4 regions of the Novosphingobium sp. BL-S-24 genome follow, and region 3 is predicted to be linked to each of the others. Evidence: riboswitches for the same ligand, from Rfam matches in the RefSeq annotation. Region 3 holds a riboswitch; each other region holds the start of a gene.
The links. Region 3 has a riboswitch for cobalamin ahead of ACZ1JM_RS09880 (TonB-dependent receptor). Riboswitches for the same ligand answer to the same signal wherever they lie in the genome.
Positions count from the first base shown of each region.

Region 1: it holds a riboswitch for cobalamin, as region 3 does, so the genes downstream of both, ACZ1JM_RS17835 (TonB-dependent receptor) here and ACZ1JM_RS09880 (TonB-dependent receptor) in region 3, are expected to answer to the same signal.
Region 2: it holds a riboswitch for cobalamin, as region 3 does, so the genes downstream of both, ACZ1JM_RS03900 (HoxN/HupN/NixA family nickel/cobalt transporter) here and ACZ1JM_RS09880 (TonB-dependent receptor) in region 3, are expected to answer to the same signal.
Region 4: it holds a riboswitch for cobalamin, as region 3 does, so the genes downstream of both, ACZ1JM_RS14150 (TonB-dependent receptor plug domain-containing protein) here and ACZ1JM_RS09880 (TonB-dependent receptor) in region 3, are expected to answer to the same signal.

Region 1 covers NZ_CM145488.1:2,598,944-2,603,129, forward strand. The annotation lists gene asd (archaetidylserine decarboxylase) at 108-962, shown strand; cobalamin riboswitch at 1,069-1,312, shown strand; gene ACZ1JM_RS17835 (TonB-dependent receptor) at 1,538-3,673, shown strand; gene ACZ1JM_RS17840 (PepSY domain-containing protein) at 3,678-4,186, shown strand, end outside.
Region 2 covers NZ_CM145487.1:866,606-870,791, reverse strand. The annotation lists gene ACZ1JM_RS03910 (response regulator transcription factor) at 1-96, shown strand, start outside; gene ACZ1JM_RS03905 (choice-of-anchor A family protein) at 566-1,630, shown strand; cobalamin riboswitch at 1,721-1,962, shown strand; gene ACZ1JM_RS03900 (HoxN/HupN/NixA family nickel/cobalt transporter) at 2,219-3,217, shown strand; gene ACZ1JM_RS03895 (nitrilase-related carbon-nitrogen hydrolase) at 3,228-4,186, opposite strand, start outside.
Region 3 covers NZ_CM145488.1:963,547-967,732, reverse strand. The annotation lists gene ACZ1JM_RS09890 (arylsulfatase) at 1-1,396, shown strand, start outside; gene ACZ1JM_RS09885 (SUMF1/EgtB/PvdO family nonheme iron enzyme) at 1,544-2,095, shown strand; cobalamin riboswitch at 2,210-2,458, shown strand; gene ACZ1JM_RS09880 (TonB-dependent receptor) at 2,672-4,186, shown strand, end outside.
Region 4 covers NZ_CM145488.1:1,829,714-1,833,899, forward strand. The annotation lists gene ACZ1JM_RS14145 (DUF1636 domain-containing protein) at 1-403, opposite strand, end outside; gene ACZ1JM_RS14150 (TonB-dependent receptor plug domain-containing protein) at 403-2,277, opposite strand; cobalamin riboswitch at 2,468-2,658, opposite strand; gene ACZ1JM_RS14155 (cobyrinate a,c-diamide synthase) at 2,729-4,045, shown strand; gene mdoH (glucans biosynthesis glucosyltransferase MdoH) at 4,024-4,186, opposite strand, start outside.

The DNA of each region.
Region 1 (4,186 bases), 1.1 Mb from region 3:
CCGTCTGAGAATGCAAAAAACAGCCCGGGCAGTTGACCGCATCGCTTAAAAGCGTGAAGTCCCCCTTGGAGTATCGCGAGCGAGGCTGCTCAGCGTTTGGGGGGCGGATGTCGTACAGATTCAAAGTGATGCTTCAGCATCTGTTGCCCAAGCGTCACTTGACGACCTTTGCCGGCCGTGTAGCTCGCGCTCAGGCCGACAGATTAACGACCGGCCTCATCTCGTGGTTTGTCGGCAAGTACAAGGTCGACATGACCGAGGCGGCGGAACCTGAACTACGCCATTACAAGAGCTTCAACGACTTTTTCACTCGTGCTCTGAAACCGGGGGTCCGACCGCAGGCGGACGCTGACTTTGTGTGCCCCGTGGATGGAGCGATCAGCCAGTTTGGCGCAGTGGACGACCACCATATCCTCCAGGCAAAGGGGCATCGGTTCACCGTCACCGAACTGGTGGGTGGCGACCAAACCCTGGCGGTCCCGTTTAGGCACGGCAGCTTCGCGAACTTGTACCTGTCGCCAAAGGATTACCACCGGTTGCACATGCCGTGCGCTGGCAGGTTGAGGCGGATGATCTATGTTCCGGGGTCGCTGTACTCAGTCAATCCCGCCACCGCTCAGGGTGTACCCAAGCTTTTCGCCCGTAATGAGCGGGTCGTCTGCGTGTTTGATTCCGCCGATGTCGGGCCTTTCGTTATGGTGCTTGTGGGCGCCACGATTGTTGGAAGCATCGCGACGGTATGGCATGGGGTCGTCAATCCGAAGCGTACCGGCACCATGGCGGAATGGACCTATTCCGATCAGGAAATCGTTCTCGCAAAGGGCGAGGAGATGGGCCGGTTCTTGCTGGGGTCGACGATCGTAATGCTGTTCCCGTCCGACACAATCACGTTTAATCCGCAGTGGGCGCCAGAACGAAATGTCCGTCTCGGTGAGTACATGGGCAACCGTCCTGAACGATAGATATCCTTACCGCGCTAAGAGACGAGTGCTCTAAAAAGGTTACTCTAGACATCTTGCCAATCTTGCAATGAAACGCTAGCCGCAGCTGCCCGCAACTTCTTTGAGCTGCGGGCAAGATCGCGTTGGTGCTTCGCAAGGAGCTTAAAAGGGAACGCGGTGAGAAGGGTTTTCCCTTCGATGCCGAGGCTGTCCCTGCAACTGTAAGCGGTGAGTGCGATGCATATTCGCGGCAGGCCAAGGTGCCCTGTCGCAGCCACTGGGCCGGACGCTAACTCCTGCGAGGCCTGGGAAGGCCGTGCATCGTGCGATGACCCGCAAGCCAGGAGACCTGCCAGCGTCCGGTCGCTCTTGCCTGGGTCCAGGGGATGGCCAAGGCACGGTGTACTCCGTCTGAGCGACGACCGCGCGGCAAGGGGCCGCAGCGCCGGGGGGATCCGGCGGGTGTTGTTGCGCCCGCGCTCCCGCGTTGCAACTGTTTCGGTACGTTGCCGAAACGCCTCCCCTACCGTTCGTAACTTGCAGCTACGCCGCCTGCTTCTGCAGGATTTCGGCGTCCATGAACGGGGGAATGAACTTTGACTAATATCCAATTGCCCGCCCATCGTAAGTTGGCGGCGGGCGCATCCGTCTTCGCGCTGCTTCTAGGCTTGCCGGCTCGTGCGGAGGAAGCCGACAGCACATCCGCAGACAGCATTGTCGTAACGGGCCTGCGCGCTCAGGACCAGCTGGACACAGCAAGCAGCGCTAGCCGTCTTGGCATCACGGTGTTCGAGACGCCCGCCAGTATCGAGGTCCTCGACGGCGATGCGATCAGGGCGCGGGGGGATTTTTCCATCCAGGAAGCCGTCAGCCGCGCTACTGGCCTTACGTTTCAGGGCTCCCCTGGCAATGGTAACACGGCAATGGCTGCGCGCGGGTTTTCGGGCCAAGGGTCGGTCCAACTTCTGGTGGACGGGACCCGCCTGTTCGTGGCGTCCGGCACCTTAACTTTTCCCGTCGATCCCTGGACGGTGGACCGCATCGACGTGTTGCGGGGTCCAAGCTCTGTCATATCCGGCGAGGGTGCCATCGGCGGTGCCATCAACGTGATCATGAAAAAGCCTGTGACCGATCGCAACGTGATGCAGGCTCGTGTGGCCTACGGTTCGGACAATACGATGCAGATCGCGGCGGATGCGGGTGGGCCCGTGGGTGGCGGTCTTTCCTATCGCTTGGCCGCCAGCATCAGCAGATCCGATGGATGGTTGGATCGCAACAGCGACAACCAAAATATCGCCATTTCCGGCGCCCTACGCTGGGATGCGACGTCAACGCTCAATTTCACGCTGGCGTCCGATTATGGGGACGTAGAAATCCTGCCGTACTTCGGAACACCATTGAATGCTGGCCGGTTCGACAAGCGCTTGCGTTTCATCAACTTCAACATCGCGAACAACCAGGATCACTTCCGTGACAGTTGGACACGTCTGTCTGCTGAGTGGCACGCATCCGACGCGCTAACACTGCGTAACGTGGCTTATTACCTCAGTTCGAATCGCGATTATCTGAATGCCGAAAGCTATCGGTTTTCTCCAGCGACCGGACTGGTCACCCGAGGCGACTATCTCAACATCATCCATCGGCAGGATCAGATCGGCGATCGCGGCGATGTAACGGTAACGACACCGTTGGGAAGAGACGTGGAAAACCGGTTACTGGTCGGCTTTGACGTCAATCGGATCAAGTTTCGCCATATCAATAATTCGCCTTATGGCGGCAGCACGGTGGTCGATCCGTTCAATTTCGAGCCGGGTGGTTTCATCACACCTGTGCCTACTTCTCTTGGCTTCCGCACGGTGACCACCCAATATTCTGCGTTCATGGAAGACCAGCTTAAACTTGGCGAAATGCTTTCGCTGGTGGCGGGATTTCGGCAGGATTGGTACGACCTCGAACGCATTGATGCGCGCACGCCGGCAAACGGCTTTAAGCGCAAGTATCACAGCAGCTCGGGTCGGGTTGGGGTAGTGGTGAACCCGACAGCCGACACCGCCCTCTATGGTTCGTTCACGGTTGGCACCGATCCCATCAGCGCGTTGATAACTACCTCGAACGCGCAGAAGGACTTCGGCCTTTCGCCTGCTCGCCAGTTCGAATTGGGCGTCAAGCAGCGTTTCCTTGACGGACGCGGATCGGCCTCCGTTGCCTTGTTCGACATAGAAAAGCGCCGCCTCCTGACACCTGATCCGGAGAACCGCCTGATAACGCAGCAGGTCGGCAGGCGCACGTCGAGGGGCATAGAGGCGACGCTTGCGGTGCAGGTCACAGACGCGTTCGGGATCGAAGCCAATGGCACTGTGCTCAAGGCTCGCTTCAAGGAGTTCGGGGAGGTTGTAAACGGGGTGGTCATCGACCGTGCCGGCAAAACGCCGCCGGGTATTCCGACCAAAACGGCAAATATTTCGGCGAACTGGCGTTTCGTTGAGCCATTGCAGGCGCGGGTGTCCGCCCGTTTCGTCGCGCCGCGTTTCACCGACAACGCCAACACGCTACGGGTGCCCGGCTATGAAGTGATTGACCTGGGCCTGCGCTGGACCATCAGCGATAAGTTGGCGATCGATGGACGGGTCAGCAATGTTTTCGACAAGATCTATTCCATCGGCAGCAGTTCGTCGCAATGGCTGCTGGGAGCCCCCCGGCGATTTGACGTTCGCCTCGACATGAGCATGTAGTCCGATGGCCCGCCCGGCTTTCATCAAGGCTGGCTTGCGGTGGCTCTATTGGGTCCACCGCTGGCTGGGCATCGCAGCCTGCGTGTTGATCCTGCTTTGGTTCGTGTCCGGGCTGGTCATGATGTACGTGCCTTATCCATCGCTGACGGATGCTGAGCGATTGAGCAGGCTGACGCCAATTGATTGGAGCCGGATACGGATAGGGTCTGATGAGGCGCTGCGCCGCGCCAAGTTATCGGAATTCCCTGATGACCTGCGGCTGGACATGGCTGCTGGTGAGCCGGTTTGGCACATCAAAACCAAAGCAGGCCGACTGGCGCTGTCTGCCGTCGACGGCCGCGCGTTGGTTGCTGCTGACGCTGCGTCCGCTGCCGCAGTGGCGCGTCGGTTCTCGCATTCGGGGGCGATAAGGGCTGTAGAGCGGATCCACGACGATCAGTGGACAGTAGCGCAGGGCTTCAAGTGGGCTCGCCCGTTATGGAAAGTTTCGCTTGCTGATGGGGAGGGCACGCA
Region 2 (4,186 bases), on a different replicon from region 3:
ACCAGAACGCGCAATCGGGTGCACATGATCGCCTATGTCATCCGTAACGGCATGCTTGGTGACGGAACGTCAGGGTACATCGTACACGCCGCCTGAGCATCGGTTCATCAGGCTGCAGCTGGGTTTTTGGACGAGAGGCCGGCACAATTTGACGTTCGTCTACGGACGTACCGTCAACGTGTTCACGCCGGCCTTTGTCCAGGCCAAATAATATCTTTGCGTGCCACTCGGTCTCCTGCCTCCTTTCAAGGATGACAGTCGTCCGATGCTCCTTTTCGTTCCATCTGGTGCGGTACGGTCTTTTGACCCCTCACTTTATCCAGCCGCTGGAACGCTTTAACTACTATGGCCATCCCCAAACGGTGTCCAGAATTAGTGCAACCGCAATGGTTTGAATTTGGCGCTCGTTCTTCGGGAGGAGCAGGCCACCACCGGGTATCAAGATAACAGGTAATAGCTGGCGTGTTCCGCGAAGGGACACCGCCAAAGTGCGACTTTCCAATCGCACCGGCTGCGATACGAGGGCCTCGGCACTTCCGCCACGTGAGACCCACCCGTGACAGCAATTCGTATCGCTTCCTTGTCCGTCGCGGCCATTGCCGCTGTGATTGCTGCCAGTCCGGTTCTTGCCAGTTCGGGTATGATTGCCGGCACCGATGTGCTGCGCAACTGGAACCTCGTGGTTCTGGGCGATCTGACGTCGTCATCCGAGGTGGAAGGGCGCACGTTCGTCGGCGGAAACCTGGAAGGCAATTCGTCGAACTATCAGATTCAGCCGCTTCCCGCTTCCAACACTGGCACGCCGGGCCTGACCGTGGTGGGCGACGTCAACGGCGGCCACAAGAACCTGAACAACGGTTCCGGCGCGATCGTTGGCGGCAACGTCAACAGCGGCCTTAATCTCAATGGCGCCGCGCAGACGGTTCTGGTTGGCGGCTCGATCAGCAACACCAACGTCAACAACAACACCGTCACGGCGGGCCTTGCCGCCAGCGATCCAGCCTTCGCGCAGAACCTGACCCAGCAAAAGAGCCTGATCGAAACGTCGATGACCGGCCTCAGCGTATCGATGAGTAAGCAGACGGCTAATAGCGACCTCACGATCAGCGGCAATCGCGGCACGTTCGATGCCAAGCCGGATGGCAGCGGCGTTGCCGTTTTCAACATCTCGGCCAGTGACCTGAACAAGATCGGTGAGATCCAGTTCAATCTTAACGGCGCGGACACGGCGATCGTCAACGTATCGGGCGGTGCGATCAAGCTGGACGACAACTTCCTGGGCGGCACCCAGAACCTGGGCGAACATGTGATCTGGAACTTCCCGGATGCCAAGGACCTTTCCTTGACCACGGCCTGGGGCGGTTCCGTGCTCGCCCCCGGCGCGGCCGCCAGGACTGCCAATTACATCCAGGGATCGGCCGTATTCGGCAGCCTGGTGCAGAACGGTGAAATGCATATCGGCACGTACACCGGCGGTTATCAGGTTCCCAGCGATCCGGGTACGCCCAGCACTCCCGGCGGAAGCTCGGGCGGCTCCCCGGTGCCGGAACCGGGCGTAATCGGCCTGATGGCTTTGGCGACCGGCGGTCTGATGCTGCTTCGGCGTCGTCGTCGCACCCCGGCGAACTGAACCTTCCGAAAGCCCGATACCCGCGATCCGGCCTTGCGGCCCGGCGCGTGTACGACTAGGTGCGATCGTGTCGATCCGGCTTTGAGGCGGGTCGGCATTGATCGCGTCGGTGCCCCGAAAGGGGCTTAATAGGGAACGCGGTAAGAGGGGTGCCCCCTCGAAGCCGAGGCTGTCCCTGCAACTGTAAGCGGCGAGCGCGATGCATAGGCCGGCGACCAACGCGGTACGCCGGCAGCCACTGGGCCGGACGCTGAAACATGCGAGGCCTGGGAAGGCCATGCATCAAGCATTGACCCGCGAGCCAGGAAACCTGCCGGCGTCTGGTCGCTCTTGCCGTGGCCCAGGGGTTGGCCAAGGCACGGATACTCCGTCTGAGCGACGTACGTGCGGCGGGGCCGCACCGGCATACCGTGCCGGCCGCTGATTGGCGTCCGTCCGGCATGGATGCGCCGGCCGCTTGTGCGGAAGCCCCTCCGTCAGGTTCGCTGACGCCCGGGGTATCGATGAATGCAATACCTGAACGACGCGCCCGGCGCGCCTTCGCAACGTGGGAGTCGGACGGCTTCCCATCGAGGCGCCGGTCCCCGGCTGCGCTCTCGTGCCACCGCGATTATATCGTGCCTGATCGGGGCGAATCTCCTGGTATGGGGGTGGGCGTTCAGCGTTTTCCATTCCAGCCCGGTACTGCTGGGAACCGCCTTGCTCGCATGGAGCCTGGGGCTGCGCCACGCCGTGGATGCAGATCACATCGCGGCGATCGACAACGTGACGCGCAAGCTGATGCAGGACGGCCAGCGACCACTGAGCGTCGGGCTATGGTTCGCGATCGGCCATTCCGCCATCGTCCTGATCGCGGCGACGACGATCGCCCTTGCCGCCAGTACGCTCGACGATTTTGAGGCATTCGGTCGGTCCGGTGGCGTGATCGCGACGATTATCTCGGCCGCATTCCTGTTCGTCATTGCCATCATGAACCTCGTCATTCTGAGAGGCGTCTGGCAGCGGTTTCAACAAGTTAGGCGCGGTGGCAGGATCGTGGAGGACGATCTTGACATGCTGCTGGCCGGGCGCGGTCTGATCGCCCGCATCCTTAGGCCGGTGTTTCGGCTGGTGCGGCATCCCTGGCACATGGCGCCGCTTGGTTTTCTTTTCGGCCTGGGCTTCGATACCGCGACCGAGGTGGCGATACTCGGGCTGTCGGGCGCCCATGCAGCGGATGGGATTTCGCTGGTGACCGTCCTGGTATTCCCGGTGCTGTTTGCGGTCGGCATGGCGCTGGTAGATACCATCGACGGCATCATCATGCTGGGTGCTTACGAATGGGCATTCGTGAAGCCCATTCGCAAGCTCTATTACAATGTCGTCATCACCGCGATTTCCGCGCTGGTAGCGCTTGTGATCGGTTCGATACAGACGGCGGCGCTGCTGTCTGACAAGTTCGGGTTGGAAGGCGGGGTATGGTCAGGTGCGGCCATGCTTTCCGAGCATTTCAACACCCTGGGTTTCCTGATCATCGGGCTATTCATATTTTGCTGGATGGCCAGTTACGCCGTCTATCGCTGGAGCGATCTCGACTCAGTGGGCTGATGGGCGAGGTTCAGACCGACTTGCCACCATTCCAGTGAGATTGGATCTTTCGCCAGGCGTCCCGTTCCACGTCGATGATTTCGTCGAACTGTTCGGGAGCATGATCGGGCCATCGGTCACTGGGCCAGTGGCCTGTCATGGCAGCAGCAATCGTGGTCTGTGGCTGGATCTGCGCGAGGAAATTGGCTGCCGCTTCCTCTCGCCATTTCCGCAGGGCCGGGATGTCCACGCGCGCCAGCATGACGGTGGTATCCGCTGCCACATTTTTGCCGATCTGCTCGCCTTTGTAATCGTAGATCGTTGATGGCGGTGACTGTGGGCCACCGTCGAAATTGGGGCTGGCGAGATAGACCATGTTCTCGAACGCGCGGGTGGCGCGTACGTGAAACGCGCCTGCACGCTCCAGATAATCGAGGTGGGTTCCTGCCGCCGCGATGGGATTGACGATTACCTCCGCCCCTTTCAGCGCCAGCGAACGGCACGCCTCCGGCCAATGCGGCTCCGCCCCGATCGTGGCCGCCATCCTGCCAAGGGGGGTGTCGATCACCGGGAAGAACGCGTCCTCGCCAAATGTCTCGATGAATTTGGAATAGACGTCGATCGGGCTGGTTCGCAGCGACAGTGAATAGCTCTTGCGATGGACGAGCGCGAGATTGCCGTCCGGCGCGATGATCGCGCACGACAGGAAATAGCGGCCAGGGAAAGCGGCGTGACGTTCGGGCGCCTGAACGACGATCCACGCCCCCATTCGCCGCGCCGCCGCGCCGATACGGTCCAACTCCGGCCCCGGAAATTCCAGCGCGGCGTCATGCCACACTTCCGACGATACCATGGCGTGCCCGCTGATGCCGAACTGCGGAAAGACGATCAACTTTGCGCCGTGGTCACCGGCGACTCGTTCAGCAACAGCGATGGTGTGGTCGATATTCGCCAGCAACTTTCCACGATCGGGCCGCCCATCCACAAACA
Region 3 (4,186 bases):
CAGCGACAGTCACCGGGTCGGGCTGGGCGCCATGGCCGAAGTGATGGCGCCCAATCAAACAGGCCATCCTGGCTACGAAGGCTATCTGCGCGCCGACGCGCCGACGCTGGCGGAGCGACTGGGCGCGGCGGGCTATCGCACGCTTTACTCCGGCAAGTGGCACTTGGGCGTCGAACCCGACCAGGACCCGCACGCCCGTGGCTTCCAGCTCAGCTTTTCGCTGGCGCAGGGCGGCCACAATCATTTTGGCGGGGGCATGGGTTCGAACCCGAAATATGCCCCGACCTATCGCGAAAACGGCGTGCCCGTCACCATACCGGCCAACTTCTATTCGTCCGACTATTTCGGGCAGAAGCTGGTCGAGCAAATCAAGAGCACGCGTTCCGGTTCGGACGGCAAGAAGCCGTTCTTCGCCTATCTCGCCTTTACCGCGCCGCATTACCCCTTGCAGGCTCCACCCGAAACCATCGCCAAATATAAAGGGCGCTATGATGCGGGCTATGAGGTGCTGCGGGCCACGCGACTGAAGCGGCAGCGGGAACTCGGCCTGATCGATGCATCGGTGCAGCCGCACCCGTTGGTGGACGCCCAACCCTGGGAGACGCTGTCGCCGCGCGACAAGCAGATCGAGGCACGCAAGATGGAAGTCTATGCGGCCATGGTGGATCGGCTCGACACTGCCGTCGGCCAAGTGGTCGGTGCGCTGAAGGAAACGGGCGAACTGGACAACACCATCATCCTCTTCCTGTCCGACAATGGTGCCGAAGGCATGGAAGCCAGCCGATCGGGGCTGAAAATGCTGCGCGACATGGTCCCGCCCGTCAAGGCGCCCGAAGACATCGGCAACGCGGCATCCTACGCCACCTATGGCGAAGGCTGGGCGCAGGCGGCGACCGCGCCATCCTATCGCTTCAAGCTCTATGCCACGGAAGGTGGCACCCGTTCCGTAGCCTTCCTCACCGGGCCTGCGGTGCCAAAAGGGCAGATTGGCCGCGCATTTACGCATGTCACGGACGTAACCCCGACCTTTCTCGATCTCGCCGGCATTCCGCAGCCTTCCGCGCGAGGGGCGACGGCCCAGCCGATCGACGGTCGAAGCTGGAAATCCTTTTTGCAAACCGGCGCGCCGGTTTATGCTGCGGGACAGCCGATCGGCTCCGAACTGTTCAATTCGCGGTCCATCCGTGACGGTGACTGGAAGATCACCGATATCAGCGACGGGAAGTGGCGCCTGTACAACGTCGCCGCCGATCCCGGCGAAACGCGCGACCTTTCGGCGCTTGAGCCGGCCCGCAAGGCAGCCCTGGTTAGCGTCTGGAATGATTACGCCAGGCGCGTGGGCGTGGTGCTCGCTGATCCCCTGACTCATCCAGGCCCACCACGGGGGGCGGACTGACGATGCGGATCCGGCTTCCCACCCGGTCCATGGCCTTGATCGCTGCGCCTCTGGCTGCGATCGTCGGCGGCTCAGGATCGCCAGCGCCGACTGTGTCGCCGTCGCAATGCGACAGCCGGGACGACCGCATCGCCGTTCCTGCCGGCGGTGCTCCTCGGCGAGGACGGGCCCGGCCGCCCGGGCAATAGGGTAACGACCGCCGCCTTCTGGATCGACCGCCACGAAGTCACCAATCGCCAGTCTGCGGCTTTCGTTGCAGCGACGGGCTATCAGACCCGCGCCGAACATGAGGGGGCGTCTGCCCTTTTTGTTCAGCCGCTCGCACCTGTGCCGCTCGACAATGCTGCGCGCTGGTGGCGCCTGGTAAAGGGTGGGAACTGGCGCCATCCGCAGGGGCCGGACACTAATCTGCAAGGCCATGAAAACGACCCGGTGGTCCATGTCGATCGCGAGGATGCGAAAGCTTATGCCCGATGGGCCGGTGGCGCGTTGCCGACTGAAGCGCAATGGAACAGGCCGCGCGCGGCCGGTAGGACGGCCCGCGCAATCCGACCAGTTGGGCTTTTCACTCCGACGGCAGGGCGCGCGCCAACGTGTGGGAAGGCCCTTTCCCGATCCGTGACACAGGCGCTGACGGCTTTAAGGGTCTGGCGCCGGCAGGCTGTTTCGAGCCGAATGACCGGGGCGTTCACCACTTAGACCCTCCGCTCTGGTGTCAGCCTGGGGAGGCTTATTCCGACGGGCAACGACAGTCACTTGCGAAACGATATTCAGCGTCATAAGAAGCGCCGTCTCTTTCTGCTTCGGCAGGATACAGACATAGATCGCGTCGGTTCCCCGGAAACGGGGATTAAAAGGGAATGCGGTGCGGGTCCTTGCAAGAATCCTATGCCGCAGCTGTCCCTGCAACTGTAAGTGGCGAGCGCGATATACATGTGCGGACGGCATTGTGCCCCAACCGCCAGCCACTGGGCCGGACGCTAAATCCTGCGAGGCCTGGGAAGGCCGTATATCAAGCGATGACCCATGAGCCAGGAGACCTGCCGGCGTCTGGTCGCTCTTGCCTTGGTCCAGGGGATGGCCGCGGCACGGTGAACTCCGTCTGAGCGACGAACGAACGGCTGGACCTGCAAGTGCGGGAATCCGGGCGGTTGGGTGCGCGTTCCCGACGTTGCGGCAACCGTTCCTTCTTCGCGCCACCACATCTCCAACCGTTCGTAACTTGTCACTTGGCGCCCCTCACAACAGGTGCGCCGCGAAACGAACGGGGGTTATATGCAGTATTTCAAGAACGTCATGCTCGCTGCGGTTGGTCTGTCCTTGCCGACCGCTGGTTATGCCCAGACACCGGCGGAAGACATCAATCCCACACCTGACGCCATCATCGTGACGGGTGTGGTCGATCCGCTTCGGCTCAATCTGAAGACCGAAGGAGCCAGTCGCCTTGGGCTTACACCGCTCGAAATGCCAGCCAGCGTCGAAACGCTCGATGGCGACGCGATCCGGTTGCGGGGCGATCTGACCATCCAGGATGCTGCCGCGCGCGCTACTGGTATCGTCAACACATCCGGGGTCTTCGGCTATGGCCTGTCCGCCCGCGGCTTCACCGGGCAGAATTCGGTTATGACGCTCTACGACGGGATGCGGATGTACAACAACACGCTGACCTTCCCGGCTGACCCGTGGATGGCGCAAAGCGTGGAGATTCTGCGTGGACCAGCCTCCGTTCTATATGGTGAGGGCGCCATTGGCGGCGCGGTGAACGTCGTGCGCAAGCAGCCCTCTGAACAGATAGAGGTCAGCGGCCGCATCGGCATTGCATCCTTCGACAGTCTGAACGTCGCGGCGGGCGCTGGCGGGCCGATCACGGACGCCATCGGCTTCCGGGCCGATGCAAGTTATCGCCGATCCGAAGGCTGGATGGACCGCGGCGATTCTGACGCGATCGCCTTGTCGGGGGCCATTCACCTGAAGCCGACGGATGCGCTCTCCATCACCTTGTCCCACGACCATAGTAACCAAAATCCGCGGACGTGGTTCGGCGTGCCGCTGGTCAACGGAAAGCTGGACCGATCGCTGCGCCGGAACAACTATAATGTCGACGATGCCCGGCTGCGCTTCCGCGACAATTGGAGCCAGGCAAAAATCGAATGGGCAGCATCCGATGCGCTGACCATACGCAGCACCTTCTATCATCTGTGGGCCAACAAATATTGGAAGAATGCCGAAAACGTCACTTATGTGCCTGCGACGGCGACCAGCACCGCAAAAATTCAGCAATCCAGCTTCCTGGAACTCTATCATATCCAGAAGCAGACCGGGAACCGGACGACCGCCAATCTCACCCACAGGCTGGGCGGGATGGAGAACCAGATGGTTGTCGGCTTTGACATCAACCGTATCAGCTACAAGAATGTCAGCAACAGCGGCAATAACGCAACCCGCCTGGTCGATGTGAAGGATCCGGCTTTCACGCTTTTCCTCCACCAGGCCAACGCGCCTACCAAGCCCCGTTACACCAATAGGATCCGGCAATATTCAATATTTGCCGAAGATCGGCTGCAGTTCAGCGAGCAATTTTCTCTGGTTGGCGGCCTGCGCTACGACCGGCCTAAGATTACAAAGACAGACTATGTCAACGCGGCGAACAATTTCACGTCGACGCCGGACGCCGTCACGTGGCGGGTCGGGGCCGTCTATAATCCCGTGCCGACGCTCGCGCTCTACGGCCAATATGCGACCGCAGCCGATCCTGTTGGAGCACTGGTATCGACCAGTGTGGCGCAGAGT
Region 4 (4,186 bases), 870 kb from region 3:
AGACAAAGCCCTCGGGCGGTGTCCGCGTGATGAAGTGCCCCTTCACGCCCTGCGGCCATTCGCGAAACGGCACTCGGCCTTCCTCGCTTGCTGCGTGCGCTACGGCGTATTCCAAGATTGCCCGAGCCGCATCGTGATCGGGGGCAAAGTCTCCGAGGACGTAACCGACTTTGCCCGGCGCCCGAATATGGACAGTGCATGATCGGGAGCAGGCGAACAGGCAGGGCATGGCCTGTACGGCCACGGCTTGCAGCGCCGGGTCCGCCTCCTGCACTTTTCGCAATGCATCGGCCAGCACCGCGCCGTCGCGGGGGGCATCGTCATTCCTGATCCTGCCATCCCCGCTGTATCGGCAGGTGCTGCAGACAACGACCGACGGCCCGGGGGCGACAGGTTCCAGCATCAAAAGCGGCTCCGCAGTCCGAGAGTTACAGTGCGGCCCAGCGTTCCGTATCCCGCTGCCGTTTCGTAATGCGTATCAGTCAGATTTTCGACGCGACCCTGGACGATCAGGCCATCGCTGACTTGCCATTGGCCACGCAAGTCGATCAGCCAGTAATCATCGAGCGTCGCCGTGCCGGTGGCGGCGTTGAAACTTTCGCCGGAGTAGCGTGCCGCGATCGAGGCGCGCAGACCTTGCGGCAGATCGATGCCCGCTTCCGCATTCGCCAGATGGCGGGGCACGCGTTGGAGCTGGCGCCCATAGGTAGCACCCGGAGTGCGATCTTCCGCCCTGATCCAGCTGTAGTTTCCGTTGGCGAACAGCACGCCAAGCCTGCCCGATGCAGACAGTTCGATGCCCTCCGCCTTGGCTGCCTTCACGTTGGCATAGTACCCCAGGCGCGAGGTCGAGGTGCCGGGTATGTAGCAGGCGGCGGGCAGTGTTCCCCGGACCGGACAGTTGGAGAAATCGATCAGATTGTCGGTATCACGATTGAACCAGGTGGCGGCGACATGAAGCACGTCGCCCAGATGCTGTTCCGCACCCACTTCCCAGCCATTGGCTTTTTCCGGAACAAGGTCCGCCGTGCCGTAAATGCTGAACGACTGATAGAGCGACGGTGCCTTGTAGCCCTCAGAATAACTGGCGCGCAGGATGGTGGCGCCGTCATTGGGCGTGAATACGGCTCCTGCGCTGACCACGGTGTTGCTGCCGAAACGGGACTGGTCGGAATACCGTGCCCCCCCATTCAGCGTCAGCCCTCGAACCGGCGACACGCGCAACTCGCCGTATAGGCTATCGGTGTCCACGCTATTGGGGGTGAGCACATACGGCGTAGTGCTGTTGGAGGGCGACGCCGTCGTCATCCGCTGTTCTTCGCGCTCGGCACCGAATACGGCCTGTATGGTGTCAGAGAAAGTGTACGTACCCTGATATTCAAAGCGACGCACCCGGCCGTGGGCATCGAAGCTGATCTGCCTGATCCTGCGCGCGGGATCGTAGTTCTCGCGATCGGTCTCGCCCTGCAGAACAGCCAGCCGGTTTAACAGTCGCCCGTCGAAGAGCGCGAAGTTCAGGCCGGCATAGCCAGACCACTCCCGAGTGAGCCCGTAGGCGCGGGTATCGCCAGATGTCCCGTCGAAATCGTTGTTGGATTTCGACCAGTAGCCACGCAGGTCAAGACTGACGCCCGGGGCGATCCGGACGGTAACGGTGCCACTTGCACCGGAACGGGTGTAGCCATCCGCCTCTGTCCCATTCGACCGGGCGGAGATCCCGTCTGTCGTGAACCGTGAACCCGCGAGACGCCAGTCTACCGCCTCGGACGTGCCGCCGATCCCGGCGCGCGCCGATACGGTGTCGTGCGTGCCTGCCTCCAGGGCGAAGCTGCCCTCCAGCGGCTGGGTGGGGCGACGGGTGCGTACATTGATGACACCGCCGATCGCGTCGCTGCCCCACAGGATGGATTGAGGGCCACGCAGAATTTCAATCCGATCGATGTCATCGAGCAGGAGGTTGGAAAATCCGTAACCACCCGCCGTCGACGAAGGATCGGACAGGCGCATGCCGTCTATCACCATTACGCTTTGCCCGGCGTCGGCTCCGCGGATGCGTAGCGATGTGGTGGTGCCATAGCCGCCATTGCGCGACAGGCTGATGCCCGGAGTGCGCAGCAAGGCATCGGTAACGGCGACTGGTTGCAGCGCGACGATCGCCGGTTCATCCAGGATGGTGACCAGCGCGGAAACTCGCTCTGCGGCCACGGGGGTGCGCAGGGCGGACACGACGATGCGTTCTTCCGCTCCCTCTCCGCTGCCAGATATGTCGACGGCCATATCAGGGGCAGTTTCCGCCAGGGCGGGGGATGAGGCGAGGGCAAGCGCAAGGAAAGCGGGAATACGGGCGTGCAATGTATGATCCTTCAGCAGACGACATCGACGGCGAAAGGCGATGAGCCTCACGCTGTCAGGCTGTCGTCACGCTAGGAGTTCACACCCCCGTCCGTCCGGCACACCCTGTCCGGTCGAAGAACGACTGCGTCAGGCAGGTCTCCTGGCTCACGGGTCAGTGCCGGTTCGGCCGCCTTCTCAGAACCCGAAGGTTCCAATGGCGTGATGGCCGATGGCTCACCGCTTACAGTTGCAGGGGCAGCCCGGGCATCACACCCGCGTTCCCTTTTGATCCCCTTGCGGGGAACCTGTCGCGGCGCGGCAACTATCGTGCGATGCCGCCACGTGCAAGTACCCGATGCTTGCGCGCAAAAGTTAACGCGCATACTCGGCAGCGATGACGAACGGCCTCCACCATGATTGCCCGGCATTGCTGGTGACGGCACCCTCTTCCGGCCAGGGCAAGACGATGCTGACGGCTGCCTTGGCGCGGCACCATCGAAACACGGGACGCCGGGTGAAGGTGTTCAAATGCGGGCCGGACTTCCTGGACCCGATGATTCTGGAAGCCGCCTGTGGCGAGCGGGTCTATCAGCTGGACCTGTTCATGTGCGGCGAAGAACAATGCCGCGATATGCTGTACACGGCGGCGGGCGAGGCTGATCTCATCCTTATCGAAGGAGCGATGGGCCTGTTCGACGGCGATCCGTGTGCGGCAGACGTCGCGCAGCGGTTTGGCCTGCCCGTGCTCGCGATACTCGACGGATCGGCGATGGCGCAAACTTTCGGTGCGCTGGTGCATGGGCTTGCGACGTATCGTTCGGGGCTGGATCTTCACGCGGTGCTCGCCAACAAGGTCGGCACGCCGCGGCATGCGGAATTGCTCCGGCAGGGAATCCCTGACACCATCAACTGGTGGGGCACTGTGGCGCGCAACACTGAGAGTTCGCTGCCATCGCGGCATCTGGGACTGGTGCAGGCGAGCGAAGTGGCCGATCTCAATCGCCGGCTGGACCACCTTGCGGAGCTACTACCGGACGAAGCGCGGCAGCTTCCGCCGCCGGTCCGGTTTGCCCCATCTGCGGTAGACCCCGATGCGCAGAAGTCTCTGGAGGGCAGGCGCATTGCGATAGCGCGTGATGAGGCATTCGCTTTCATCTACCCCGCCAACGTCGATTGCCTTGTGCAATCGGGGGCCAGGTTGGAGTTCTTTTCCCCATTGGCTGACCACCATCTGCCGCCCTGCGATGCTGTCTGGCTGCCTGGAGGGTACCCGGAACTGCATCTGGATAGGTTGAGCGCCAACGCATCGATGATTGCCGCTATACGCGAGCATCATGAGCGAAACCTGCCGATCCTCGCCGAGTGTGGCGGTATGCTGTATACCTGCGAGGCGCTCACAGACTTGAGCGGATATAGCGCTCAGTTGCCGGGCATTTTCCCGGGCCGGGCAACGATGCAGCCTCGACTGGGGGCGCTTGGGATGCAGCAGGTAGCGCTGGAGGATGGGGTCATGACCGGCCACACATTCCATTACTCCTCGTTGGATACGCCTCTCACCCCGTTGGCCCGATCGATCACACCGGATGGCCGGGACGGAGAAGCGATCTACCGGCATGGCTCGCTGACGGCGAGCTACATGCACCTGTATTTCCCATCTGCCCCGCAGACAGCGGCGAGGCTATTCGGCAGTCAGGCTTCGACCACCGCGTGATCGTTCGACGGCGCGCGCGGTTCGGGATGGGGCAGGCGGGGCGTCTCGGTGATGCCGGGCTCGGGCACCTGGAAGAAACGGGCGGCTTCCGCCTTCGCTCCAAGCGCCTCGCTTGACGTCAAGCTGATCAGCCAAGGCGAC